One region of the Bradyrhizobium sp. KBS0727 genome, then DNA from elsewhere that is predicted to be linked to it. Evidence: predicted binding sites of a transcription regulator. Region 1 holds the regulator's gene; each other region holds the start of a gene.
What was found. The regulator PhoB, encoded in region 1, activates phosphate uptake and scavenging genes when phosphate is short. The targets are predictions, from matches to a motif close to TGTCATNNANCTGTCAT.

Region 1 (7,201 bases):
ATCACCCGCGCCTGCGCGATTTCGGTGCTCCTCATTCTCGGCGGCATCATCCTCTCCCTGATCGTGGGCGCCTGGCCCGCGATGAAGGAATACGGTTTCGCCTTCCTGTACACCTCGCGTTGGGCGCCGTCCGCCGATCCGCCGGTGCTCGGCGCGCTCGGCCCGATCTACGGCACGCTGGTCACCTCCGTGATCGCGATGATGATCGCGATCCCCGTCGGTCTCGGCATCGCGGTGTTCCTGACCGAGATCTGCCCGCTCTGGATGCGCCGCCCGATCGGGCTCGCCATCGAACTGCTCGCCGGCATTCCCTCCATCATCTACGGCATGTGGGGCTTCTTCGTGCTCGGCCCGTTCCTGGCCAACACGTTCCAGCCGTTCATGATCAAGATCTTCGACGGCGTCCCCGTGCTGGGATCGATCTTCGCCGGTCCGCCGTCCTATCTCTCGCTATTCAACGCCGCGCTGATTCTCGCGATCATGGTGCTGCCGTTCATCACCTCGATCTCGGTCGACGTCTTCAAGACGGTGCCGCCGGTCTTGAAGGAAGCCGCCTATGGCGTCGGCTGCACCACCTGGGAAGTCGTCCGCAACGTCGTCATCCCCTACACCAGGGTCGGCGTCATCGGCGGCATCATGCTGGCGCTCGGCCGCGCGCTCGGCGAGACCATGGCGGTCACCTTCATCATCGGCAATTCGTTCAAGATCTCGTCCTCGATCTTCGCGCCGGGCACCACGATCTCGGCGGCGATCGCCTCCGAATTCGCCGAGAGCGACGGGCTGCACCAGTCCGGGCTGATCCTGCTCGGCCTGCTGCTGTTTGTGCTGACCTTCTTCGTGCTCTCGGCCGCGCGGCTGATGCTGATGCGGCTGGAAAAGAAGGCGGGGAACTGAGATGAACCCGATTTACGCCTCCCGCCGCCGCTTCGACATCGTGGTCCGGGCGCTGTGCGTCGGCGCCGCTCTGTTCGGCGTCACCTGGCTCGCGCTGATCCTGTTCACGCTGTTCTACAACGGCCTCGCCGGCATCAATTTCGCGGTGTTCTACCAGGACACGCCGCCGCCCGGATCGACCGAGGGCGGCCTGCGCAACGCCATCGTCGGCTCGATCATCATGACCGTGATCGGGGTCGGCATCGGCGCGCCGCTCGGCCTGTTCGCCGGCACCTATCTGGCCGAATACGGCAAGCACGACAAACTTACCTCGGTGATCCGCTTCATCAACGACATCCTGTTGAGCGCGCCATCGATCATCATCGGCCTGTTCGTCTATGGCGCCATCGTAGTCCCGATGGGCGGCTTCTCGGCCTTTGCCGGCTGTCTGGCGCTCGCGGTGATCGTCATCCCCGTGGTGGTGCGCACCACCGAGGACATGCTGGGGCTGGTGCCCAATCCCCTGCGTGAAGCGGCCTCGGCGCTCGGCCTGCCGCGTTCGCTGGTGATCCGCCGCATAGCCTACCGCGCCGCGCGCTCCGGCCTGATCACCGGCGTGCTGCTCGCCACCGCCCGCGTCGCCGGCGAAACCGCGCCGCTGCTGTTCACCGCCCTGTCGAACCAGTTCTTCAGCCTCAACCTGACTAAGACGATGGCGAATCTTCCGGTCACCATCAACAATTTCGTGCAGAGCCCCTATGTCTACTGGAAGCAGCTCGCCTGGAGCGGCGCCCTGATCATCACGCTCACCGTGCTCGCCCTGAATATTGGCGCGCGAATTCTCGGCGCCGAGAGGACAACGAAATGAACGATCTTTCCGTATCCGTCAGCGTTCCCGGCGCCGGCGTGCCGTCGATGCCGCATCAGCCGGAAGCTTCGGCCAAGGTGACGGCGCGCGGCCTGAACTTTTACTACGGCGAGCACCACGCGCTGAAGAACATCAACCTCGCGCTCGGCACCAACCGCGTCACCGCCTTCATCGGCCCGTCCGGCTGTGGCAAGTCGACCCTGCTGCGGATCTTCAACCGGATGTACGACCTCTATCCGGGCCAGAGGGCCACCGGGCAGCTGATGCTCGACCAGACCAACATCCTCGACCCCAAGCTCGATCTCAACCTGCTGCGCGCCCGCGTCGGCATGGTGTTCCAGAAGCCGACGCCGTTCCCGATGACGATCTACGAGAACATTGCCTTCGGCATTCGCCTCTACGAGAAGATCTCCAAGTCCGAGATGGACGGCCGGGTCGAGAAGGCGCTGCGCGGCGGCGCGCTGTGGAACGAGGTCAAGGACAAGCTCAACGCCAGTGGCCTCAGCCTGTCCGGCGGCCAGCAGCAGCGGCTCTGCATCGCCCGCACGGTCGCGGTGCGGCCCGAGGTGATCCTGTTCGACGAGCCCTGTTCGGCGCTCGATCCGATCTCGACCGCCAAGGTCGAGGAACTGATCCAGGAACTGGCGGAGGACTACACCATCGCCATCGTTACCCATAACATGCAGCAGGCGGCGCGCGTCTCCGACAAGACCGCCTTCATGTACCTCGGCGAGCTGGTCGAGTTCGATGACACCAACAAGATATTCACCTCGCCGAGCGATCGACGAACCCAGGACTACATCACCGGCCGGTTCGGCTAGCTTGATCCGGAGGAGATAACACATGGCTTCTGAACACACCGCCAAGGCGTTCGACAGCGATCTGCAGGAACTGACCCGCCTGGTCGCGGAAATGGGCGGCCTCGCCGAACGCATGATCACCGAATCCGTCGATGCGCTGGTTCGCCGCGACATCGCGCTCGGCAACCGCGTCGTCGCCTCCGACGCCGAGATCGACCGCCTGCAGCACATCATCGAGGAACGCGCGGTGCTGACCATCGCGCGGCGCCAGCCGATGGCGATCGACCTGCGCGAGATCGTCGGCGCCATGCGCGTTGCCACCGATCTCGAACGGATCGGCGACCTCGCCAAGAACATGGGCAAGCGGGTCGCGGCGCTGGAGAACGATTTCCAGCCGCTGAAGCTGATCCGCGGCCTCGAGCACATGACCGACCTGGTGCAGTCGCAGGTCAAGTCGGTGCTGGACGCCTATGCCGCGCACGACCTGCCGGCGGCGATGGCGGTCTGGAAGGGCGACGAGGAAGTCGACGCCATCTGCACCTCGCTGTTCCGCGAACTCTTGACCTATATGATGGAAGATCCGCGCAACATCTCGTTCTGCATTCACCTGATGTTCTGCGCCAAGAATATCGAGCGGATCGGCGACCACGCCACTAACATTGCCGAAACCGTATTCTACATGATCGAGGGTCAGCAGATTCTCGACAAGCGCCCGAAGGGCGACATGACGACGTTCGCCACGACAGTACCCGGTAACTGACGCGTCGAAACCAAGGGAAGCAGAATCGATGAACGCACGCATTCTGGTAGTTGAAGACGAGGAAGCGCTGACCACGCTGCTGCGCTACAATCTCGATGCCGAAGGCTACGACGTCGAAACCGTCGGCCGCGGCGATGACGCCGATACAAGGCTGAAGGAGCGGGTGCCCGACCTGATCGTGCTCGACTGGATGCTGCCGGGCCTGTCCGGCATCGAACTGTGCCGGCGCTTGCGGGCGCGGCCGGAGACCAAGCAGCTGCCGATCATCATGCTGACCGCGCGCGGCGAGGAAAGCGAGCGCGTCCGTGGCCTTGCCACCGGCGCCGACGACTACATCGTAAAGCCCTTTTCGGTGCCGGAATTGCTGGCACGGGTGAAGGGTCTGTTGCGGCGCGCCAGCCCGGAGCGGCTCGCCACCGTGCTGACGTACGGCGATATCGAACTCGACCGCGAGAAACGCCGCGTCGCCCGCTCCGGCCGCCAGATCGATCTCGGCCCGACCGAGTATCGCCTGCTGGAATTCTTCCTGGAGCATCCCGGCCGTGTGTTCTCGCGCGAGCAGTTGCTCGACAGCGTCTGGGGCCGCGACATCTATATCGACGAACGCACCGTCGACGTGCACATCGGCCGCCTGCGCAAGCTGCTCAATCCCGGCCGCGAGCAGGATCCGATCCGCACCGTGCGCGGCGCCGGCTACGCGCTGGACGATCGCTTTGCGAAGGCGGAGTCGTAACTACTGTCGTCCCGGCCTTGAGCTGGGACCGATACCCGCCGATGTTGATTGTCTAACAGAGCTGGAGCTTCAGCTCGGCATAACCACGCACGTCTGTGGTTATGGGTCCCGGCGCCTGTGCGCAATAGGCCGGGACGACGGCGGATATAGTCCGCTCAATTCACGACACAGATAGCATCGCGTAAGTTTACCTGGTCGGCTTCGGCGCCGGGCGGCGGCGATCGGAGGCCGGCTGATAGGCGACGCGCGAGTGATGCGCGCAGTAGGGCAGGCCGGAGAGCGCCTTGCCGCCGCAGAAGAAGAAGTCCGAACTCGAGGGATCGCCGACCGGCCAGTGGCAGGTGGCCTCGTTCAATTCCAGCAGCGACAGCCGCTGGCTCATCGGCACGACGTTGTCGTAGGAGATCGGATCCGGCTCCATCTCGACTTCGAAGGCATGGGCGAGCGCAGTGTTGCCGCGCGAGACCGGACGCGCCACCCGCATCATGTGCTGGGCGGGCCGGGCCTTGCGCTGGCGCGGGGCGGCCGAGGAGGGGCTCTTGGCGCGGCCGGACAGACCGAGCCGGTGCACCTTGCCGATCACGGCATTTCGCGTCACATTCCCAAGTTCCGCGGCGATCTGGCTGGCGGACAGGCCGCCTTCCCAGAGCTTCTTAAGCTGCTCGACGCGATCGTCGGACCAGGTCAATACGGTCATCGAATTCTTCCCTTCGCTTCGCGCGGGCCAACCGGGGGCAGCGCTGGCGATGCCAAATCTCCAAAATCCCTGCGGTCAGAATCCCTTAGCCCTCGCCGGGCGCGAAAGTCGCGCCCGAACGTGTACGCTGAACACATGGACTCAAGAGGATCAGAACTGCCGCACGAGATGTCGTACCCGACAGCCCAGACGCTACAATATGGCGTGACTCTGGCGCAAGAGTCCGCAGCTAAGCGTCCACATGTTCCGACATCTAGGCATTGCAATGCGTGTTTTCCACCACACCGGAAATGTACGGATTGCCTTTTATCGCAGTGCAGGAAGGCGGCTGGAGCATGATCCGGAAAAGTGGACACCGGTTTTCCGAGAAGATCATGCTCAAACAAGAAGGTGAACGAGCCTGCGAAGCAGGCTCTACGGCGTGTTGACACGTTCCGTCGCCAGCATAGAATGCCCTGACGTGCCGCCCCAAAAGGCGGCACGTTTTGTTTTCGGGTGGCCGGTGGTTGCGTGCGCGAAGGCTCGCGCACCCTGGCAGCTCGCAAACGGACTGCTCTCAAACCTCAAGTGATCGCCATGACCCATAGCGCCGCGTCGCATCTGCTCCCCGTATTCGCCAGGGTCGACCTTGGCTTCGAACGCGGCGAGGGCGCCTGGCTGGTCGCCACCAACGGCGATCGCTATCTCGACTTCACCTCGGGCGTCGCGGTCAATGCGCTGGGCCACGCCCATCCGCAACTGGTCGCAGCGCTGCAGGAACAGGCCACGAAACTGTGGCACATGTCGAACCTGTTCAAGTCGCCCGACGGCGACAAGCTCGCCGCGCGGCTGTGCGAGCAGAGCTTTGCCGACTATGTGTTCTTCTGCAATTCCGGCGCCGAGGCGATGGAATGCGTGATCAAGGTGACGCGCAAGTATCAGGCCGCCAAGGGTCATCCCGAGCGCTATCGCATCATCACTTTCGAAGGCGCGTTCCATGGCCGCACGCTGGCGACCTTGGCCGCGACCGGCTCCGCCAAATATCTCGAGGGTTTTGGGCCGCCGATGGACGGCTTCGACCAGGTGCCGCATGGCGATCTCGAAGCGGTGAAGAAGGCGATCGGCCCGCACACCGCCGGCATCCTGATCGAGCCGGTGCAGGGCGAGGGCGGCGTGCGCTCGGCGCCGAACGCGTTCTTCAAGGGCTTGCGCGAATTGTGCGACAAGCACGGCCTGCTGCTGGCGTTCGACGAGGTGCAGACCGGCATGGGCCGCACCGGCGATCTGTTCGCCTACAAGCGCCTCGGCGTCACCCCCGACGTGATGTCGCTGGCGAAAGCGCTCGGCGGCGGTTTCCCGATCGGGGCGTGCCTGGCGACCGCGGAAGCCGCGTCCGGCATGACGCCGGGCTCGCATGGCTCGACCTTCGGCGGCAACCCGCTGGCGATCGCGGCCGCCAACGCCGTGCTCGACGTGATGCTGAAGCCCGGCTTCTTCGACCACGTGCGGAAGATGTCGCTGCTGTTGAAACAGAAACTGGCCTCGGTGGTCGATCGCTATCCGAACGTGCTGTCGGAAGTGCGCGGCGAGGGGCTCCTGGTCGGCGTCAAGGCCGTGGTGCCCTCGGGCGATCTCGTCAATGCGTTGCGTGATCAAAAGCTGCTCACCGTCGGCGCCGGCGACAATGTGGTGCGCTTCCTCGCGCCCCTGATCGTGAACGAGGCCGAGATCGAGCAGTCCGTGCAAATGCTCGAGCGCGCCTGCATCGCGCTGTCAGGGGCACCGTTGAAGAAGGCGGCGGGGTAATGAGCAAGCCCGTCCGTCACTTTCTCGACATCAGCGAACTGCCGCTTCAAGAGCTGCGCAACATACTCGACGCCGGCGCCGCCATGAAGGCGAAGCTGAAGGCGCATGAAAAGGTCAACAAGCCGCTCGAAGGCAAGACGCTGGCGATGATCTTCGAACGGCCGTCGACCCGGACGCGGGTGTCGTTCGACGTCGGCATGCGCCAGCTCGGCGGCGAGTCCATCATGCTGACCGGCGCGGAGATGCAGCTCGGCCGCGGCGAGACCATCGCCGACACCGCGCGCGTGCTGTCGCGCTATGTCGATGCGATCATGATCCGCATCCTCAATCACGAGGCGCTGCTGGAACTGGCCGCCTACGCCACCGTGCCCGTCATCAATGGGCTGACGCGGCGTTCGCATCCCTGCCAGGTGATGGCCGATCTGATGACGTTCGAGGAGCATCGCGGGCCGATCGAGGGCCGCACCGTGGCCTGGACCGGCGACGACAACAACGTGCTGGCTTCCTGGGCGCATGCGGCCGAGCGTTTCAAGTTCCAGCTCAATGTCGCCACCCCGCCGCAGTTCGCGCCGAACAAGGCGATGAAGGACTGGATCAAGGCCACCCAAGCCCCGATCGTGCTCGGCGCCGATCCGGAAGAAGCCGTGCGCGGCGCCGATTGCGTCGTCACCGATACCTGGGTGTC
Region 2 (7,201 bases), 3.3 Mb from region 1:
GACAGGGCGTTACTTCGTCACCTGGCCGCGGAGTTCGCCGCCGGGATTGGCCGCGGTGTGAACGTTGACATAGTACTTGCCGGCCACGAGGTCGGCCGCCTGCGCGTCGGTCAGCGTGGCGCTGCCCTCGGCCGGGCTCGTCCCGGCATTCGGGATCGCAACCGCGACGCCGCCATTCTTGCCGACGTCAGCGGGGCCATGGAAATGCGCGGCGGTGGCGGGGCCCGACAGGCCGGAATAGGTCACTTTCCAGCTCAGTTTCTTGGTGGCCGGATCGTAGTCGATATCGGCGGTGCCGGTGCCGGTGCTGGCGTTCGGCGGCACTTCGGCCTTGCCGTCGAGCGTCGCCTTCATTTTCTCGGCGAAGGCGGTGCCGGAAAAGGCGATCGCGGCACCCAGCGTAAGCGTGGCAAGCATGGTCTTGTTCATGGTGTTCTCCCTGTTGACAACGAACGACAGTGTCAGCCTCAAAACAACGCCGGTTCGGATTTATTCCCGAAACGGCGTTGAATGCCTGAAATTTCCTGGAAGCTTATGGCGCGAACTCCGGTCATACTAGCCGTCGCTTCGAGGTGCCTGATGACGGATTGGTGAATGTTGCGACGTGTTCTTCTTGGTATTGTTCTGGCCGGTGTTGCCAGCCTCGGCATTTTCTGGTGGTTGACGATCCCGGCGGTCGTCGCGTCAAGCGCGCTTCCTCCTCGTGCGCCTGACCTCGCCAACGGCCTCACAACGTTCAATGCCGGTGGATGTTCCTCCTGCCATGCGGTGCCCAACCAGCCCGACCGGCTGAGGCTGGGCGGCGGGCTTGCGATCCCTTCGCCGTTCGGGACCTTCTACGTGCCCAACATCTCGCCCGATCCGAACGACGGCATCGGCCGTTGGTCCGAGGCCGACTTCGTCACCGCGGTGCTGAAGGGTACCTCGCCTGAGGGGACGCATTACTTCCCGGCCTTTCCCTACCCGTCCTACCAGCATGCGAAGGTCGAAGACGTCAGGGACCTGTTCGCCTATCTGAAAACGCTGGCGCGGGTGTCCGGCAAGGTGCGCGATCATGACGTGCCGTTTCCGTTCAGCGTTCGCCGCAATGTCGGGGTGTGGAATTGGTTGTTCACCGACGGCAAGACGTTTGTGCCGGATGCGGCGCATTCGGCGTCATGGAATCGCGGCGCCTATCTCGTCAATAGTCTCGGGCATTGCGCGGAGTGCCACAGCCCGCGTAATTTTCTCGGCGGCATCATAGCCGCGCAGCGCTTCGCCGGCGGACCCAATCCGGAAGGCGAGGGCTGGGTACCCAACATCACGCAGAAGGGACTGGCCGACTGGAGCGCAAAAGACATCGAGTACTTCCTCGAAACCGGGCAAACGCCCGACGGCGACTCTGCCGGAGGATCGATGGTGCGCGTGATCCGCAACACCTCGCAAATGTCAGCGGCGGATCGCGCGGCGATCGCGGAATATCTCACGTCACTGCCGCCGGTCGAGGGACCACCGAAGCCGAAGAAGAAGACAAGCGACAGCTAAGGCAGGCGACAACCGAGCGGCGTTACGGTGTGAGGGCGGCGATCATCGGCGTGCGTCGCTGCGGCAAGGGAGTTCTCACTTCCGGAATCCTGGCTTCCGGTATCGTCGCTGTGGACGGCTTGCGCGGCGCCGGCGTTGAAATTTTCGGCCGGCCCGCTTCACCCGCGTGCCTGACCTGAACCATCGTATCGAACGCACGATCGAATTTGGGTGTCCGGTACAGGATGATATCGCGATCGAGGTAAGTCACGGCCAGGACCGGGTCGCGCCGGGTCCACAAGTTGTCCAGCGTGAAGCGATGAGCCACCTCGATGCTGCGGCTTGCCGGCGCACTGCTTTGGTTCAGGGCAGCCGTGACCATCATGGCATTGACGGCTTCTGCATCCGTCGGTGGAGCGGGCCGGGCGGATTCGATGTTGGCCTCGGATGTTGCTGCAAGCGCGGTCTGTTCCGATTGACCGGCGGTATTGTTGGGCAAGAATTCCGCAGCGCCGGGCAGGTTCGAAAAATGTCCGAACAACGTGTACCCCGCGACCAGCAAGCCCGAAATGATCGTTGCCGCCATGGTATTGGAGGCATATTTGCGCACGCGCTCATAAACGCGCGTCGACTTCGCCGCGGCGGGCGGTTGCAGCGCAATTGCAAGCAGCTCGTCGTATGTCGTGCGTTGGTCCGTATCGATCAGGATGTCATAAGCGCGCATCAGCTCCCGGAATCGCAGCGGGGCGTCCGGATCGTCGGGATGGATATCGGGATGGGTGGCCTTGGCGGCCCTGCGAAACGCAGCCCGCAGCCCGTCGGCATCATCGCCCGGAAGAGCTCCGAGCAGATCGTAGAGCGTCCCCATGGTGGTACTCGCGACTAATTCCCCCTCGGAACCCCCGCCGGGGTTTCCGATCGACGACTCCCCAAGCTAATAGAAATTTTCAAGGCGCTAGAATGATCCCGATATGGCAAAGCATGATCGAGATACGGCAAAATAGCGCCATATTGGCGCCGGCCGGACCAATGCGCCATTGTGGGACAGGTTGATTTCCGGCGCCAGCTATGGCGCCGGCGCGGGCTACGCCAGCCTTGTGATCCCGAGGTCGTCGGCCACCTGATCCAGTCCACGTATCAAGGCGGGCGCAACCGGAATCCCGAGACGCGTGCGCGTCACCCTTGTCTCAAAACTGCGCTCGCCCGGCACCAGGATGCGGTCCACGCCCGGCATGCGCTCGCTGTTCCTGATATCGCGCACCAGCGTGTCGACGCTTTTCTTGAACACGGCGAGGTCGCCGAAGGCGGCCACGTTGATGGCGGCGATCGCCTGGCCGGTATTGGTGACGCTGTCGTCGTCATGGTTGAAGTCGATCACGTCCTTGCCCGTCGCGGCACCGCCGAGCGTGCCCGCCAGCAGGCCGATGATCATGGCCAGGCCGTAGCCCTTGTAACCGGCCTCCATGCCGCCGAGCGGCAGCAGCATGCCTTCGTCGGCGCGCTTCGGATCGGTCAGCGGCTTGCCGGCGCGATCGATCATCCAGCCCTCGGGCATGGTCACGCCGCGCAGCGCCTTGGTCTTGACCTTGCCGTAGGCGGCAACGGTGGTCGCCATGTCCAGTACGATGGGCTTCTCGTCACCGGCCGGGATCGCGGCGGCGATCGGGTTGGTCGACAGCAGCATGTCGAGGCCGCCCCAGGGCGGCAGATGGTTGGCGTTACCGACCGCGAAATAGAGCCCGATCATGTCATGGGCGAGCGGCATCGATGCGTAGAGCGAGGCGGGGCCGGCGTGGTTGGAGAACTGCGAGTTGACCCAGGCGATGCCCGTGGTGCGCGCTTTCTCGATCGCCATCTCGGCGGCGCGCTTCATCACCAGATGACCCATGCCGTTGTCGCCGTTCAAGACCGCGGTAGAGAGGTGATCGTGCACGACGTGGATGTTCGGCCGGACGTTGAAGCCGCCGGCCTTGATGCGCCTGACATATTGCGGCAGCCGGGTCACGCCGTGGCCGTCCGAGCCCTGCAGGTCGGCCTCCGCCATCAGGCTGGCGACAGTTGCGGCATCCTGCTCCGGCAGACCCACTTTCGTCAGCGCTTCCTGAATGAACGCCTTGAGCCGGCTGAACGTGACGGTGGTCTCGGACATCAGAACTCCCGGTGGCCGTGGCGTTCAATGTGCTCGGCGCGAATTTTTGACGGCAATTGTGGGGGCGGGCCGAAACCCTAGCCCGGGCCGAAGGCCTTGAAGGTGATGATGGTGTGGGTGTCCTGGATGCCCGGAATCACCTGCACCTTTTCGTTGACGAAGTGGCCGATGTCGGTGTCGTTGTCGACGTAGAACTTGACCAGCAGATCGTAGTCGCCGGCGGTGGAATAGATCTCCGAGGCGATCTCGGCTTCCGCGAGCGCATTGGCGACGGCATAGGACTGGCCGAGCTTGCATTTGAACTGGACGAAGAAGGGAACCATCGCATGTCTCCGAAAATCTGTGCCCCAATAGGCCAAAAACGGCGGCTGATAGCAAGCCAACTTGCTGCCAATAGTCTGCCGCGCTAGGACACCTTATGGCCCCGAACACACCATCGACGCGAGCCCGGAAATGACGACGCCGATCGCGCTGACGATTGCCGGCTCGGACTCCTCCGGCGGTGCCGGCATCCAGGCCGACCTGAAGACGTTCGCCGCCCTCGGGGTCTATGGCGCCTCCGTCATTACGGCGCTGACGGCACAGAACACGCAAGGGGTCAGCGGCATCCATCCGGTGCCCGCCGAATTCGTGACCGCGCAGATCGACGCGGTGTTTTCCGATTTGGCGGTCGGCGCCGTCAAGATCGGCATGGTGGCGCAGCCGGCGGTGATCGACGCCATCGTTGCGGGGTTGACGCGCTGGTCGCCGCAACATGTCGTACTCGATCCGGTGATGGTCGCTACCTCAGGCGATCGTCTGTTGGCCTCTGAGGCGGTCGAGGCGTTGCGCAGCAAACTCATTCCGCGCGCCGCGTTGATCACGCCGAACCTGCCGGAGGCGGCGGCGCTGCTGGACGAGCCGGTGGCGATGAGCGAGGCCGCGGTCGAAGATCAGGGCCGGCGGCTGCTGGCGATGGGATGCAAGGCGGTGCTGATCAAGGGCGGCCACGGCGAGGGCAGCGAGAGCATCGATTACCTCATCGATGCAAAGGGTGTCATCGCGCTGGCGGCGCCGCGCGTCGCCACCAGGAACACCCACGGCACCGGCTGCTCGCTGTCGTCGGCGATTGCGGCAGGTCTCGCCAGAGGCGAAGCCATGGAAACCGCCGTGCGCAACGCCAAGGCCTTCGTCAGTGCCGCGATCGCCGCAGCGGATCGTTTCAGCGTCGGCCATGGCCACGGCCCGATCCATCATTTCCAGAAGTTTTACTGAATAGTTCCCTCGCCGCATCTAGCGCAAAATCACGGGTCCGCCGTGGCATGTCGCCTCATTGTCGCATCGCGCTGATATTCGCGATTACCAGGGGCGCAAGACTGATTCTCGTGATGCCAATCGTCGCATGAAGCGTCATCGCCCCGTCACATGAATCCGGTAGGTGCTGGCGCATGGGTAGTGACTCCTTGAGTGAAGAAAGCCCCGAGCGGCGCTTTCGCACCTTGTTTATCTCCGACGTCCATCTCGGAGCCCGCGGCTCGCAAGCCGACCGGTTGCTGGACTTTCTCAGAACCCACGACGCCGACACCATCTATCTCGTCGGCGATATCGTCGACGGCTGGGCGCTGAAATCCGGCTGGTACTGGCCGCAATCGCATAACGACTTCGTGCAGAAGATGCTGCGCAAGGCGCGCAAGGGCGCCAAGGTCATCTATGTGCCGGGCAATCACGACGAGTTCCTGCGGAACTATTACGGTACGCATTTCGGCGGCATCGACGTGGTGGAAAACACCATCCATGAGGGCGCCGACGGCAAGCGTTATCTGGTGATCCACGGCGATATCTTCGATCTCGTGGTGCAGAACGCGCGCTGGCTCGCCCATCTCGGCGACAAGGCCTATGATTTTGCCATTCAGATGAACCGGCTGGTCAACTTCTTCCGGCGCATGTTCGGCGTGCCCTATTGGTCGCTGTCGCAATGGGCCAAGCTGAAAGTCAAAAACGCGGTCAACTATATCGGCGCGTTCGAAAAGACCTTAGCCGGCGAGGCGCGGCGTCACGGCGCCGACGGCGTGATCTGTGGCCACATCCACTACGCCACCATCCGCGACGAGCACGGTATCCGCTACATGAACTGCGGCGACTGGGTCGAGAGCTGCACCGCGCTCGCCGAACACGAGGACGGAAAGTTCGAAATCATCACCTGGACCGATCCGCTGCGCCTGAAAGCACCGGTTCCCCGCGTCGCGGCGCGCGCCGCATGACGCATATCCTGGTCGCGACCGATGCGTGGCATCCCCAGGTCAACGGGGTGGTTCGGACGCTGACCACGATGGCGGAAGCGGCCAAGGGCTTTGGCGTCGACGTCAGCTTTCTGACGCCGCAGTCGTTCCGGACCTTTGCGATGCCGAGCTATCCCGATTTGCGGCTGGCTTTGCCGAGTCCCTGGAAGATCGCCGAGCTGATCGATGCGGCAAAACCCGACAGCATCCATATCGCGACGGAAGGTCCGATTGGCCTATTGGTGCGGCGCTATTGCCGCAAGCGCGGCCTGCCGTTCACCACCAGCTTTCACACCCGTTTTCCCGAATATGTGTCGGCGCGTTCATCGATCCCGGAATCCTGGGTCTGGCGCGTGCTGCGCTGGTTCCATCGGCCGAGCCAGGCGGTGATGGCGGCGACGCCGGCGCTCGCGGCCGAATTGCGCATGCGCGGCTTTCGCAACGTGGTGCTGTGGTCGCGCGGCGTCGATACTTCGCTGTTCCATCCGCGCGACATCGACCTCTGCCTGCCGACGCCGGTGTTTCTCAGTGTCGGCCGCGTCGCGGTCGAGAAAAATCTGGAAGCCTTCCTCGACCTCGATTTGCCGGGCACCAAGCTCGTCGTCGGCGACGGGCCGGCGCGCGCGGCGCTCGAGCGTAAATATCCGGCCGCCGTCTTCCTCGGCGCGCGGCACGGCGAGGAACTGGCCGAAATCTACGCGGCCGCCGATATCTTCGTCTTTCCCAGCAAGACCGACACCTTTGGCCTGGTGCTGCTGGAGGCGCTTGCTAGCGGCCTGCCGGTGGCGGCGTTCCCGGTCACCGGTCCCCGCGATGTGATCGGTTCCGCGCCGGTGGGCGTCCTGAGCGACGATCTGCGCAAGGCGTGCCTCGAAGCGCTGCATATTCCGCGCGAGACCTGCATCGAATTCGCCGCCGAACACACCTGGCAGGCCTCGGCGCGCGTCTTTGTCGAACATGCCCAGAATATCGGCTCGGCCGACGCGGAAGGCGCTGCGGTCGAATTTGTGGCGGAAGATCCGCATTTCGCCGCCTGACTTCACGTTTTTCAGTCGGTGCATGATCTTTTCCGAAAACCGGTTCCCACTTTTCGGGATCATGCACGAAACTGTCTTCCCCGCGCTCCGCCGGCGCGATACAACGCTGGCATGACCGAACCAGCCCCAATTGCAGCGGTCGGCGCTGCGGATATCGATGCGGCGGCGCGGGTGGTTGCGCCTTATGCGGTGCGAACACCGTTGCTGTCGTTCCCCGTTCTCAACGAGCGCATCGGGACCAAGGTGTTCCTGAA
Region 3 (7,201 bases), 3.5 Mb from region 1:
CGCACGCCGAAGGTCGAGAACACGATCGTCTTCGGCTTCGCGACGCGGATGATGTATTCGAGCACCAGCGCCGCATAGGTCAAAAGCGGCCGCCTGGCGTCGGCGATGATTTCGATATTGGCCAGCATGTTGGTCGCCGCGAGCCGGCGCAGGCGTCGCGCGAAATCCAGCGCTTCCGAAGCGGGAATCGAATAGCCGTGCATCACCCGCAGCGGATAGCCGCTCTGCAGGATGTGGATCCGCGCCAGTGCGCGCCAGGTGCCGCCGACCGCATAAAAGGTGCGTCCGCGACCGGCCTTGAGCTGGGCGACGTCGGCGAGCTCGGTCCTGACGATGCGCTCGGCGCGCTTCAGCGATTTGTCGGCGAGATCCTGCAGCGCGAGGCTTCCGAGCGGCAAGGTCACGCCGCTGCGGACGCGGTTGCCGTGCACGTCGATCAGTTCGAGCGAGCCGCCGCCGAGGTCGCCGACGATGCCGTCGGGATTGTGAATGCCGGAGATGACGCCGAGCGCGGACAGTTTTGCTTCGCGCGGGCCTGACAGAATCTCGATCTTCGCGCCGCAGATCCGCTCGGCCTTGGCGATGAAGTCGGGACCGTTGTCGGCGTCGCGACAGGCCGCAGTGGCGATCGCGTAGACGTGGCCGACCTGCTGTATCCTGCATAGCGCCCGAAACCGGCGCAGCGCCGTCAACGCCTTGGCGACGGCGTCGGTAGCCAGCAGGCCGGTGCTCTGGACCTCGCGGCCGAGCCCGCACAGTGCCTTCTCGTTGAAGATCGTGACGAGGCTGCGCGCCATCTGCTCATAGACAACGAGACGAACCGAGTTCGAACCGATGTCGATGACGGCGACGCTGGAATGGCGCTTGCGCGGCCGCTTCACCGCCGCGCTCCGTTATGTCGATTGCTGACGCTCGTTCCGACGGGTGAGGCGGCGCGGCGAAGATTCCTTGAGAGACTTTCCACGGCCTGACAGACTCGGATTCGTCATGAAGTAGTTGTGCAGATTGAACGGCTCTTCGCCCTTCGCGGCCTTCATACGCGTTGAAGACCCGTCGGGCAACAATTGCCAGCTCTGCTCGGTATCCTTCAGGTTCGCGACCATGATCTGTTCGAGAACCTGCTGATGCACCGTGGGATTTTGCAGCGGGCAGAGGATTTCGACGCGGCGGTCGAGGTTCCTCGGCATCATGTCGGCGGACGAGATATACACAGCCGCTTTGGTGCTCGGCAGGCCCTGGCCCATACCAAAGCAGTAGATTCGGCCGTGTTCGAGGAAGCGGCCGATGATCGATTTGACCCGGATGTTGTCCGACAGTCCGGGAATGCCGGGACGCAGGCAGCAGATGCCGCGTACCACCAGCTCGATCGACACGCCGCCCTGCGAGGCCTCGTACAGCGCGTCGATGACGTCGGGGTCGACCAGCGAGTTCATCTTCATCCAGATCGCGCCCGGCCTGCCGTGCTTGGCGTGGTTGGTCTCGCCCTTGATGTGTTCGATGATGCGCTTGCGCAGCGTCAGCGGCGACACCGCCATGCGCTCGATGTCGCTCGGTTCGGCATAGCCGGTGATGTAGTTGAATACCCGCGCCGCATCGCGGCCGATGATCGGGTCCGAGGTGAAGTAGGACAGATCGGTGTAAATGCGCGCCGTCACCGGGTGATAGTTGCCGGTGCCGGTGTGGACATAGGTGGCGAGATTGCCGCCCTCGCGGCGCACCACCATCGACAGCTTGGCATGGGTCTTCAGTTCGATGAAGCCGTACACCACCTGCACGCCGGCGCGTTCGAGGTCGCGCGCCCAGCGGATATTGGCTTCCTCGTCGAAGCGGGCCTTGAGTTCGATCAGCGCGGTCACGGACTTGCCGGCTTCGGCGGCTTCCGCCAGCGCGCGCACGATCGGCGAGTTGTTGGAGGTACGGTACAGCGTCTGCTTGATGGCGACGACATCGGGGTCGCGCGCCGCCTGCTGCAGGAACTGGACGACGACGTCGAAGGATTCGTAGGGGTGATGGACGATCAGGTCCTTCTGCCGGATCGCTGCAAAAATGTCGCCGCCGTGATCGCGGACGCGTTCGGGATGGCGCGGCACATAAGGCACGAATTCCAGATCCGGGCGGTCGATGCGGGTCAGTTGCGACAGCTCGTTCATCGCCAGCACGCCGTCGACCAGGAAAATCTCATCGTCGGCGGTGGACAGAGCGCGCTGCACGAAGGCGCGCAGCTCTTCCGGCATCTTGGCCTCGATCTCGAGCCGGATCACCGATCCGCGGCGGCGGCGCTTCAGCGCGGTCTCGAACAGGCGGACCAGATCTTCGGCCTCTTCCTCGATTTCCAGTTCGGAATCGCGGATCACCCGGAACGCCCCTTGGCCCTTGACGGTGTAGCCGGGGAACAGCCGGCCGATGAACAGGCCAGTGGCCTGTTCCAGCGTGATCAGCCGCACCGCGCCGTCCTTGGCCGCGGGCATGCGGATGAAGCGGTCGATCTTGCCGGGCATGCGGATCAGCGCGTTCATCGGCTTGCCGTCGGAGACGCGCGCCAGATGCAGCGCGATCGTGAAACCGAGGCTCGGGATGAACGGGAACGGGTGCGCCGGATCGATCGCCAGCGGCGTCAGCAACGGGAAGATGTTGCGGAGGAAGTGATCCTCGACCCAGGCCCGCTCCGCCTTGGTGACGTCATGGCCGTCGACGAGCGTGATGCCGGTTTCGGACAGGATGCTGCGCAGATTGCTCCAGATCGCCTGCTGGTCGCTGGCGAGTTCGGAAACCGTCTTGTTGATGAGCACGAGCTGCTCGGCCGGTGTCAGCCCGTCGGGGCTGCGTTCGGCGATGCCTTCACGGACCTGCGCCTTGATGCCGGCGACGCGGACCATGAAGAACTCATCAAGGTTATTGGCGGAAATCGACAGGAACCGCACCCGCTCCAGCACGGGATGGCCGGGATTGACGGCTTCCTCGAGCACCCGGCGGTTGAAATGCAGCCAGGACAGTTCGCGGTTGATGAATCGCTCGGGGCTGGTAGCGATCGCGGGAGGAGCCTCGGAGCCAGCTTCTTTTTCTTTGATTTCAATAACTTGTGCCAATTCCATGAAGCTTCGATCCATCTCAGCCGGGGGCGAAAAAGGCCTTTAGCGCGGGTTCAGCGCGAACCATGTGATACGCCGATGACGTTTCAATGACATTGATGTTCCGCCGGCCGGCGCCGTCAAGGCGGCAGCCGCCCCCGGATCAGGCGTTGCGCAACAATTCGGCAGCCAGCGCCCGGGTCACCGGCCGGCCGAGCCGCAGCGCTTCGGTGTCCAGCAGGTCGATGGCCTGGCGCACGGCGGCATAGGACCGCTCGATTCGCGTGGTCAGATAGCTCACGACGGTCTCGTCGATGCTCAACTGGCGGTCGGCGCAGAATTTGACGATCAGGCCGCGAAACAGGAGATCGTCGGGCGGCAGCAGGGACACCACGGGAATGGCGCGCAGGCGCGAGCGGAGATCGCGCAGTTCGACCTCCAAGGCCACGGGCGGAACGCGCGCGGTGATCAGCACCGAGGCCCCGTCCTCGCGCGCGAGATTCAGCAGATGGAACATCGCGCGCTCGTCGAAATCCGACGGTCTCAGGTCCTCCACCACAAGCGCGCCGGTCGCCAGCGCCCCGGGGACAGCGGCGGCGTTGAGCGCATGCGCCGAGGTAGAGCGCGCGCCGGCTTGCTCGGCCCAGATCGCGGCGAGATGGCTTTTGCCGGAACCCTCCGGTCCGACCAGCAGCATGACGCGGTTTGGCCAGTCCGGCCAGCTATCGATCAGCGCCAGGCCAGCCTCGTTGGCCGGGCCTTCCAGAAAGTTGTCGCGCGTCAGGCTCTCCGCATGCGGCAGGGCAAAGGCCAACTGACGGGGTTGAACGCGTACTGCCACGCAAGTCTCCAGGAAGCGTCATTTATAGCGTTTTCGAGCGAAGTGGACACCGGTTCGCGTCAAGAAAACGCATCAACTATCTCGCGTCGATCGTGCTCATGTGCCGTACCCACTCGACGAGATAGAGCGAGACCGAAACCAAAGTAAAGACCGTAACAAAACCCATCAGGATCAGGTCGTACGGCGTCGGCTTGAAGTTGAAGCCGAGCGAAGCCAGCACCAGTGCGGCGAACGCCACCTGCGCCACGGTATTGAGCTTCGACACCATCAGCGGTTTCATCGGCACCGGCTTGTCGAACAGCCACGACACGATCACGGCTGACACGATCATGATATCGCGCGACACCACCAGGATGACGATCCAGCGCGGCACCGCGCCCCAGATTCCGAGCGCGACAAAGATCGACACCAGCAGCGCCTTGTCGGCCAGCGGATCGAGCAGGGCGCCGAGCTCGCTCGCCATGTTGAACCGCTTGGCGAGAAAGCCGTCGACGGCGTCGCTGACGCCGGCGATGACAAAAATCGCGAACGCAATTTCCATCTGGCTGGAGACGATCGCCCAGACGATGATTGGGACCAGGATGATGCGTCCCAGCGTGATGATGTTCGGAATACTCAACTCGGTCGCTTCCCGGCTCCCCGACTGACCTGGTCCGGCCCTTGGCGGGGCCGGTCGGCTGTTATCTACATAGTATATGCGGGCAGGGCTTGCGAGCCATTGCAGGAACGCGGAATTCCTCGTAACCAGCCGTCATCTTACTGGAATTTGGGCATGAACGACCGCAAAAACGGCCTCACTTACGCGGATTCGGGCGTCGATATCGATGCGGGCAATCGCCTGGTCGATCTGATCAAGCCGATGGTTCGCGCTACCGCTCGACCGGGCGCGGACGCCGAGATCGGCGGCTTCGGCGGTCTGTTCGACCTCAAGGCCGCGGGTTTCAAGGACCCGATCCTGGTGGCCGCGACCGACGGTGTCGGCACCAAGGTCAAGATCGCCATCGAGACCGGCCTGCACGGCGGCATCGGCATCGATCTGGTGGCGATGTCGGTCAACGACCTCGTGGTCCAGGGCGCCGAGCCCCTGTTCTTCCTCGACTATTTTGCCTGCGGCAAGCTCGACCCCGAAGCGACGGCGTCGATCGTGGCCGGTATCGCCGAAGGCTGCCGGGAATCCGGCTGTGCCCTGATCGGCGGCGAGACCGCGGAAATGCCAGGGCTCTACAAGGACGGCGATTACGATCTCGGCGGCTTTGCGGTCGGCGCCGCCGAACGCGGCACGCTGTTGCCGACGGCGGATATCGCCGCGGGCGACGCGGTGATCGGCCTCGCCTCGTCGGGCGTTCATTCCAACGGCTTCTCTTTGGTACGCAAGATCGTGGAAAACTCCGGTCTCAGCTTCGATGCGCCGGCACCGTTTTCGCCGGTCATGACGCTGGGCGGCGCGCTGCTGGCACCGACGCGGCTCTATGTGAAATCCTGCCTGCGCGCGATCCGCGAGACCGGCGCGGTCAAGGGGCTCGCCCACATCACCGGCGGCGGCTTCACCGACAACATTCCGCGCGTGCTGCCGAAACATCTCGGCGTCGGCATCGATCTGGCGCGGCTGCCGGTATTGCCCGTCTTCAAATGGCTGGCGGCGCAAGGCAGTATCGCCGAACTCGAGTTGCTGCGCACCTTCAACTGCGGCATCGGCATGATCGCCATAGTCAAGCCGGACGCTGTCGATCAGGTCACCAAGATTTTCACGGAAGCCGGCGAGACCGTCGCGCTGCTCGGCGAGGTGATTCTGGCCCAAAACGATCATTCGGGCGAGCACCGCGTGGTCTATAATGGCCACCTCGACCTCTCGCAGTGACATGATGAAGCGCCGCGTCGCCATCCTGATTTCCGGGCGCGGCTCGAACATGGCCGCGTTGATCGACGCGGCCAGGCTTGCGGATTTTCCGGCCGAGATCGTCGCCGTCATTTCCAACCGGGCCGATGCGCCCGGGCTGGAAAAGGCCGCAGCGAGTGGCATTCCGACCGACGTGATCGAGAGCAAGCCGTTCGGCAGGGACCGCGCAGGTTTTGAAGCCGTGCTGCAGGGCAAGCTCGATGCGCACAAGGTCGAGCTGATTTGTCTTGGCGGCTTCATGCGGCTGTTCACCGCCGAATTCGTCCAGCGCTGGTACGGGAAAATGCTCAACATTCACCCGTCGCTTCTGCCGTCATTTCCGGGGCTCGATCCCCATGGTCAAGCGCTCAAGACCGGAGTGAAGATTTCGGGCGCGACCGTGCATTTCGTGATCCCGGAAACCGATGCCGGGCCGATCGTGATGCAGGGCGCAGTGGGGGTGGCCGACGACGACACGGCGGAGACGCTGTCGCAGCGTATTCTCGGCGTCGAGCACCGCATCTATCCGGAGGCGCTGCGGCTGCTCGCCAGTGGCAAGGTTCGGCTCGAAGGCGATGTCTGCAAGGTCTCTGATGGCACTGCGCCGGGCATGCTGATCTCGCCGGCCGCGAAATAGCTCCCGCTCGCCGGGCGGACCTGGGCATGGTCGCTGCCGCTGTGGCCGACGAACCACAATGCGGTTTATTCAACTAGCGGCTGCGCTTGCAACCGATTGACGCTGCAGGCCAAACAAGCGCAAATCGGCGGCCTGCCGATCGGTTTTCTGCGCATTTTTCAAGCGGGCGCCTATTTCGGGAATTGGACCCTATGCGCTGCCCGTGGCGGCCTTTGCGAGCAGGTAACACCCGCAACGGCCGCTGGCTGGCGCGGGCGGTTTTCCTTGGCCTCGTCCTCGGTCCGCTGCTTGGGATCGTCGCTGCGTTGCCGGCCCATGCGCAATTCGCGGCGGTGGCTCCCCCGCCGGTCGCGCATCCTGCGCCCACCCCGACGCCGCTGATGATCGATTCGACGGTGTCATCGGCCGCGACGGTCGCTAACCTCGGCAGCAATTTCCTGGAGCGGCTCGGCACCACCAACGGTTTCAGCCGCATGCTGCGGACCAACCCGGGCGGCGGCGGCGCCTCGGAAGCTGCGGAAGCGCCGCGCTACCGGACCTGGTTCGAAGGGTACGGGATTACAGCCAACAACGGCCCGCTCGGCCTGTTTGTCGGCGACAACCGCAAGACCTGGGGCGGCGTCGCCGGAATCGGCGCGCGCGTCGCGCCCGGCATCAATGTCGGCTTCTCGGTCGACCAGAGCCGCACCTCGATCGACGTGCCGCTGGCGCTGCAGTCGGCGACGATCGACCTGACCCAGCTCGGCTTCAACGCCTCGGTCGACAGCGGGCCGTGGACC
Region 4 (7,201 bases), 1.0 Mb from region 1:
TCAGCGTGATCCAGCCGAGCTGGTGCAGGCCATTGAACAGTTTCGACGGCGAAAAATCCAGATCGACCAGCCCGAATACGAAGATGGCGAAAGCGCCTGCTATCATCGCCGGCATCGCCAGCCGGGAAGAAGCCGGCCGGTCGAAGACATCAGGGTATTTTGCCCGCAACTTTTCACGGTCCGGCTTCGGCAACTGGCTCATGCCCGGGCATCCCTGCCGAACAGACGGGCGCGCAGCCAGCCCGTCCCGATATCAATGATGAAGACCGTGGCGATGATGGTCACCAGGATCGCGCTGACGTCGGAATAATAGAACTTTCGAATCGCGACCACGAGTTCCTGCCCGATGCCGCCGGCGCCGACAAAACCCATCACCGAAGCCTCGCGAACGTTGATCTCGAAGCGCAGCAGCGCATAACTGGCATAGCCCGCCGACACCTGCGGCAACACCGCAAAACGCATGCAGGACAACCAGCTCGCGCCGGTCGAGCGCACGCCTTCGACCGGTTTCATGTCCGCATTTTCGACGATCTCGGAGAACAGTTTTCCAAGCGCACCGGTCGAGTGGATCGCAATCGCCAGCACGCCGGCCATCGGGCCGAGGCCGAAGGCGATGACGAAGATCAGGGCGAACACGATGCCGGGAACGGTGCGGGCGAATTCCAGCAGGCGCCGCACGGCAAAACGCAGCCACGGCCCCGGCGAGGTGTTTTGCGCGGCGAAGAAGTTCAGCGCAAAGGCCAAAACCGCGCCCATCAGGGTGCCGACGTAGCTGATCAGGATGGTCTCGCCGAGCATCCAGAGCCATTTGCGCCAGCCCCAGAACCACTCACCGACGTTGGTCCACACCCGCGTGCCGTCTTCCAGCGTGAAGATGCGGTCAAAATAGCTGGCGAAGTTTCCGAAATAGGTGAACAGCGTGCGCAGGTTCACCTCTGCGCCGACGGCCGCGACCATCAGCGCCGCGAAAAACGCCGCCGCAGCCAGCACTACCCGCAGCCGCTTGCGAGCCACCGCCGCGCGATAGGCGTCGTTGAGCGCAGCCAGTTGCTGCTCTGGAAGGATCGATACGGCTGAGGTCATCGTGGGCTATGTGCCGGGTTGGGGCTGAACCGAAAAAGGCCGGGTCGCTGCGGACCCGGCCTTCCTCGTTACGCTCGACCGATCAGGACGCTTTCTTCTTACGCAGATTGTCCACGAACTTGATCAGCTCGACGGTGCCATCCCAATCCTTGGTGGTGGCGGGATGAAAGCCCTTCTTCTGGCCGTCCGACAGTCGCTCGAACGCCGCCTTGTCCTTAGTCGGCGCTTCGGTAAAGGCCTTGGCGATCGCGGTCTTCAGGTCGTCCGGCAAATCCGAATTGTAGGCATAGGGTCCGTTGATGATCGGGGCCGACTTGTGGATGATCCGGAAATCTTCCTTCTTCATCGCCGAGCCGTCGGCGTTCTTCAGCATGCCCTTGGTCAGCATCTGCGCCAGTGTGGAATCATCGTCGCTGGTCCACTGGTTGGCGGCGACATCGACAGTACCCTGCGACAGCGCCAGCATCGCGTTCTCGTGGCTGCCGGTGAAGACCACCTTGCCGAAATAGGTATCGGCATCGGAGATGCCCATCTTGTCGAGTTCGAAGCGCGGGACGTTGTTGCCCGAGGTCGAGTTCGGGTCGACCAGGCCGAGGTTCTTGCCCTTCAATTGGTCGAGGTTCTTGTAGGGGCTCGAGGCCTTGACGAAGAACATCGAGTAGTAACCGGTCGAGCCGTCGGCGTTGATGTCGTTAGCGAAGGCATCGGTCTTGACGCCAGTCAAGCGGGCACGCGCGAACGAAGCCGAGCCGTAGCTTGCGATCTGGATGTTGCCGGCGCGCTGGCCTTCGATCACGGCGGCATAGTCGTTGGCGATGCGCAGCGTGACCTTCACGCCGAGCTCCTTCGACAGATAGGCGACGAACGGCGTCCAGCGCTCGGTTACGCCGGAGGCGTTTTCGGCCGGCACGACGGCAAACGTCAGCTCCGGATATTTGCCTTTCCAGTCCTGCGCTGAAGCCGAAGCCGTAAACGCCAGCACGGCTGCGCCGGCCAAAACGATGCGACGATTGATCATGATATGCCCTCTTGTTGTGGATACGCCTATCGGCCGGTGCAGGTCTGCAACGGCCGCCTGTACAGAAAACGGAAACTCAGGCCGCGGCGGCGGTGCCGAGCGCGGGAACGCCTGAAACTTCGGGAGCTGCGACCGGCGCGCCACCCATGACGTCATTGGCCTCGAGATCGTAGAGTTCGCGCGCAATAAGGTCGGTCAGAACGGCCGGCGCGCCGTCGAACACTACCCGGCCCGCAGACATCCCGATCAGGCGGTCGCAATAGGTCCGCGCCAGATCGAGCGAATGCAGATTGCAGATCACGGTGATTCCGAAATGCTTGTTGATGCGCAACAGCGCGTCCATCACGATCCGCGTATTGCGGGGATCGAGCGAGGCGATCGGCTCGTCGGCGAGAATGATGTCGGGCTCCTGGACCAGCGCGCGGGCGATCGCGACCCGCTGTTGCTGGCCGCCGGAAAGCTGGTCGGTGCGCTGGGCCGCGAGCGAGGCCATGTCGAACTGTTCGAGCGCCGACATCGCCAGCGCCCTGTCCTGTTCCGGCCAAGCCTGTGTCAGCGAGCGCCATGACGGAATATCCGCCAGCCGTCCCATCAGCACATTGGTCAGCACGTCGAGCCGGCCGACCAGGTTGAATTGCTGAAAGATCATTGCCGAGCGCGCGCGCCACTGCCGCAGGTTCTTGCCCCGCAGCGCGGTCACGTCGACGCCTTCGAACAGGATGCGGCCTTCGGAGGGTTCGGCGAGACGATTGATCATCCGCAGCAGCGTCGACTTGCCGGCGCCCGAACGGCCGATCACGCCGACGAAGCTGCCGGGCGCGATTGAGAATGACGCATTATCCACCGCGGCTTTGGTGCCGAAACGACACGTCAAACCTTCAACCACCAGCATGCAATGCTCCAAACGCCCAGGCTCCAGATACCCAGTCTCGATACCCGGTCTTGATACCTAGTCTTGGACCATCGCTATCGGCTGGATATTTCAGTTGTGTGACATCGGTGCTGCGGTGCGACCATCGTCCACACCGGAAACGTCAGTCATGCAATCGTCATGACGCTGTCATGAACTGACCTGATGACGTGCGCACTCCCCGCACCTCTGAGGTGCGCACTACCCGCACCTCGGACTGCCGAAGGGAATGCAGATGGCCGGCAAGACGCTTTCCACCGAACCGACGATCGATCCCACGGCCTCGGTACGTGAGAGCAAGTTCGGCGCCTATACCGAAGTCGGCGCACGGACCATCCTGCTCGAAGTCGCGATCGACGACTACTCCTATGTCGTCAACGACGCCCAGGTCACCTACACCACGATCGGAAAGTTCTGCTCGATCGCGGCGATGACGCGGATCAACCCGGGCAACCACCCGATGCACCGCGCCACGCAGGCCCACTTCACCTACCGCGCCAGCGCCTATTTTCCCGGCGAGGCCGACGACGCCGCGTTTTTCGCCTGGCGGCGCCAGCACCACGTTCATATCGGCCACGACGTCTGGATCGGACATGGCGCGGTGATCCTGCCGGGCCGCAGCATCGGGACTGGCGCTGTGGTCGCGGCCGGCGCGATCGTGACCAAGGACGTCCCGGCCTACAGCATTGTCGGCGGCAATCCGGCGCGCGTCATCAAGCGGCGGTTTACCGAGAGCATCGCCGGCAGGCTTGCCGAACTTGCATGGTGGGACTGGGACCACGAGACGCTGCGTCGTGCCCTGCCCGACTTCCGCCAGCCCGACGTCGAGGGCTTTCTCGAAAAATACGAGGCGGAAGCCGCTTCCGCCCGCTCACCCCTCAGACGTCAAGGCGCCGCATCGTGACCGACATGTTGATCGAAGGCGGCCGGGTCCTGCTCGGCCAGGAAGCCGGCTACGACATTGTTGACGCCTCGCTGCGAATCTCCGGCCGCGAGATTGTCGCTGTTGGTTCGGATCACGGGCACAGTTCGCCCGGCATCGACGCGGATGGCCTGCTCGTCTTGCCCGGAATCGTCGACCTCCATGGCGACGCCTTTGAGCGGCAGATGATGCCGCGCCCCGGCGTCGATTTCCCGGTTGACGTCGCCTTGATCGACAGCGACCGGCAGGCCATCAGCAACGGCATCACCACCGTCTATCACGCCACCACCTGGTCGTGGGAGCCCGGCCTGCGCAGCGGCGACAATGCGAGATGCTTGCTGGAAGCGATCGAGGCGATGCGGCCGCAGCTTGCGGCCGACACCCGCTTCCATTTGCGGCAGGAGACCTACAATCTCGATGCCGAGTCCGAGATCATCGAATGGCTAGCGGAAGGCCGCGTGGACCTGCTCGCCTTCAACGACCATATGGATTCAACGGTCGCCAGCCTCGCCAAGCCGCAGAAGCGCAGCCGCATGGTGGAACGCACCGGTCTCTCGGACGAAGCTTTTGATCGCCTCGTCGAGCAGGTGGTGTCTCGCGCTGATGACGTGCCAGCCTCGATCGCCCGGCTGGCGCAGGCGGCACGCGCCGCCAATGTGCGGATGCTGTCGCATGACGACGAGAGCCCGGAGATGCGCAAGGCGTTCCGTTCGCAGGGTGTCGGCATCGCCGAATTTCCGGTCAATGAGGAAACCGCGCGCGAGGCCGCCGCCTCAGGCGACTTCATCGTGTTCGGGGCGCCCAATGTCGTGCGCGGCGGCAGCCACACCGGCTGGACCAAAGCTTCCGACATGATCGCCAAGGGTCTGTGCTCGGTGCTGGCGTCCGACTATTACTATCCGGCGCCGCTGCTGGCGGCATTTCGCCTCGCCGCCGACGGCGTGTTGCCGCTGGCCGAGGCCTGGCAACTGATCTCGTCGGCACCGGCGCGTGCCGCCGGCCTGACCGATCGCGGCACGCTTGCGGCGGGAGCGCGCGCCGACATACTGCTCATCGACGACACGCTGCCGTTGCGGCCGCGAATCGTCGCGGTGATCGCCGCCGGGCGTCTGGTGCATCTGACAGAGGCCAACCGTCTCGTGCATGCACCCGTCGCACGCAAGGCAGTTGCGGCCGCGTAACACGGCTCTATTCTGGCGCGATGGCAACCCACCCACGTTACGCAATCTACTACGCGGCCGCTCCCGACAGCGAACTCGAGCAATTTGGCGCGTCGCTGCTTGGCTACGACGCCTATTCTAGCGAAGAACTGCCGTTTCCGGACGGCGTACCGACGGATTGGCGCGAGCTGACGCGGGATCCCCGCACCTACGGCTTTCACGCCACGCTGAAGGCGCCGCTGACGCTGGCGACCGGTCGAACCGAAAACCAGCTTGTCGCAGCCTGCGAGCTCTTCGCCGATGCGGCCCGGCCGGTTCCCCTGATCAAGCCGGTCGTCGATTCCCTCAGCGGTTTCATCGCGGTGATCCCGTCCGAACCGTCCGCCGAACTCGAGCGGCTGGCCGCCGATTGCACCCGCGCATTCGACTTCTTCCGCGCACCGCTAACGCCGGAAGATCGCGCGCGGCGCCATCCCGCAAAGCTGACGACGAGGCAGTGCGAGTATCTGGACCGCTGGGGCTATCCTTACGTGATGGAAGAATTTCGCTTTCACATGACGCTGACCGGGCGGTTGCCGGCCGAACGACGCGACAACGTGGTGGCGATGCTGCGAAACCGGTTTGCAGTGATTGGTGTCGCGGCGCTCGAGATCGACCGGATCGCGCTGTTCCGTCAGGACGACGCGGCGTCGCGCTTTGGGATCATCGGCCACTGGCCGTTGCGCGCCAGCTGCTAAGGTATCATTGCGAGCCATGCTCCGATATCCTGCCTGTGAAGAACAAGAACACGGGGATGGGGATCAACGGATGGGCGCCTCAGGGATATGCCGCGCACTCTTCGTCATCTGTCTGGCGCTGGCATGGTCGCCGATGGCGCGCGCGGAGGAATATCCGACGCGCACCATCAAGATAATCGTGCCGACCGGCGCCGGCGGCATCACCGATATTCTGGCGCGGCTGGTCGGAAAGCACATCAGCGAGCAGCTTGGTCAGCCCGTCATCATCGACAACCGCACCGGCGCCGGCGGCACCATCGGGACCCGGGCGGTCGCGCAGGCCGAGCCCGACGGCTACACATTGCTGATGGTGTTTCCGAGCCATGCGGCCAATCCGGCGCTCTATGCCAAACTGCCCTACGACAGCGAGAAGGATTTCGCGCCGATTTCCATGGTGACGAAGGTCAGCGAAATCCTGCTGGTGCCGAACACGTCGCCGGCGAAGTCGGTCAGGGAACTGGTCGAACTGGCGCGCAAGCAGCCGCTCAACTACGCCTCCGTCGGGGTCGGCAGCCTGGCGCATCTCGCCACCGAGCTTTTTCTCAGCAAGGCCGGCGTGAAGATGACGCATATCCCCTACCGCAGCGTACCGCAGGCGCAACAGGCGGTGATGTCGGGCGAAGTTGCAGCCTTCTTCGATACGCCGATCACCGCGTTGCCACAGGTGCGGGCCGGGACCGTGCGGGCGCTCGGCGTCAGCACCGCCAAACGCCTCGCCGCAGCACCAGACATTCCGACGATCGCGGAAGCGGGAGTGGACGGCTACGAGGTTGTCGGTTGGAACGGCGTGCTGGCCCCGGCCAACACGCCGCGGCCGATCATCGACAAGCTCAACAAGACCATCGTCGAAGCACTGAAGACGCCCGAGATCGAGAAATTCCTGGCGGAGCAAGGTATCGAGCCGGCCGGCAACCGCCCGGAGGAATTCGCGGCCCTGATGCACGCCGATATCGAGAAATGGATTCGCGTGACACGCGAAGCCGGCATTCAGCCGCAATAGCGCGCGGAACAGAGATAGGTTCGCGGCACGACCTATGTGCCGGCGAAAGCAGGCTCCAACGACGGCTAATGCTCGTCAGGCCGGGTGCGCGCGATGATCTCGGCGGCGCCGTTCTCCAGCAGATCGAGGCCGACCGCGCGGCCGAGTTCGCGGGGCCGGTTCGCCGCACCGCGTCGCGATGATTCGATGAACCGGCTGCCGGCTTCGTCCAGCACCGCGGCGGTGAGCGTCATCTCGTCGCCGTCAAGCGTGGCGTGGCCGGCGATCGGCGAGTTGCAATGGCCGTTCAACACCCACAGCACCTCACGCTCGGCCTCGGCGCAGAGCCGCGA

Region 2: the regulator PhoB is predicted to act here: its motif matches at 5,040-5,056, upstream of FFI89_RS22795 (UDP-2,3-diacylglucosamine diphosphatase).
Region 3: the regulator PhoB is predicted to act here: its motif matches at 3,168-3,184, upstream of FFI89_RS19905 (RNA degradosome polyphosphate kinase).
Region 4: the regulator PhoB is predicted to act here: its motif matches at 3,138-3,154, upstream of phnC (phosphonate ABC transporter ATP-binding protein).

The regions. Positions count from the first base shown of each region.
Region 1 is NZ_CP042176.1:800,109-807,309, forward strand. It holds gene pstC (phosphate ABC transporter permease subunit PstC) at 1-894, shown strand, start outside; gene pstA (phosphate ABC transporter permease PstA) at 896-1,741, shown strand; gene pstB (phosphate ABC transporter ATP-binding protein PstB) at 1,738-2,562, shown strand; gene phoU (phosphate signaling complex protein PhoU) at 2,585-3,301, shown strand; gene phoB (phosphate regulon transcriptional regulator PhoB) at 3,330-4,034, shown strand; gene FFI89_RS03730 (GcrA family cell cycle regulator) at 4,222-4,731, opposite strand; gene FFI89_RS03735 (aspartate aminotransferase family protein) at 5,308-6,516, shown strand; gene argF (ornithine carbamoyltransferase) at 6,516-7,201, shown strand, end outside.
Region 2 is NZ_CP042176.1:4,830,623-4,837,823, reverse strand. It holds gene FFI89_RS22825 (CHRD domain-containing protein) at 10-429, opposite strand; gene FFI89_RS22820 (cytochrome c) at 595-1,524, shown strand; gene FFI89_RS22815 (DnaJ domain-containing protein) at 1,547-2,371, opposite strand; gene FFI89_RS22810 (Ldh family oxidoreductase) at 2,588-3,652, opposite strand; gene FFI89_RS22805 (Lrp/AsnC ligand binding domain-containing protein) at 3,730-3,975, opposite strand; gene thiD (bifunctional hydroxymethylpyrimidine kinase/phosphomethylpyrimidine kinase) at 4,106-4,906, shown strand; gene FFI89_RS22795 (UDP-2,3-diacylglucosamine diphosphatase) at 5,080-5,892, shown strand; gene FFI89_RS22790 (glycosyltransferase family 1 protein) at 5,889-6,947, shown strand; gene FFI89_RS22785 (threonine/serine dehydratase) at 7,059-7,201, shown strand, end outside.
Region 3 is NZ_CP042176.1:4,269,880-4,277,080, reverse strand. It holds gene ppx (exopolyphosphatase) at 1-881, opposite strand, end outside; gene FFI89_RS19905 (RNA degradosome polyphosphate kinase) at 894-3,092, opposite strand; gene FFI89_RS19900 (DnaA ATPase domain-containing protein) at 3,232-3,909, opposite strand; gene FFI89_RS19895 (CDP-alcohol phosphatidyltransferase family protein) at 3,986-4,528, opposite strand; gene purM (phosphoribosylformylglycinamidine cyclo-ligase) at 4,682-5,767, shown strand; gene purN (phosphoribosylglycinamide formyltransferase) at 5,772-6,422, shown strand; gene FFI89_RS19880 (autotransporter outer membrane beta-barrel domain-containing protein) at 6,614-7,201, shown strand, end outside.
Region 4 is NZ_CP042176.1:1,810,983-1,818,183, reverse strand. It holds gene phnE (phosphonate ABC transporter, permease protein PhnE) at 1-202, opposite strand, end outside; gene phnE (phosphonate ABC transporter, permease protein PhnE) at 199-1,083, opposite strand; gene phnD (phosphonate ABC transporter substrate-binding protein) at 1,166-2,101, opposite strand; gene phnC (phosphonate ABC transporter ATP-binding protein) at 2,178-2,993, opposite strand; gene FFI89_RS08350 (DapH/DapD/GlmU-related protein) at 3,247-3,915, shown strand; gene FFI89_RS08345 (alpha-D-ribose 1-methylphosphonate 5-triphosphate diphosphatase) at 3,912-5,114, shown strand; gene FFI89_RS08340 (DUF1045 domain-containing protein) at 5,135-5,830, shown strand; gene FFI89_RS08335 (tripartite tricarboxylate transporter substrate binding protein) at 5,901-6,869, shown strand; gene hemC (hydroxymethylbilane synthase) at 6,935-7,201, opposite strand, start outside.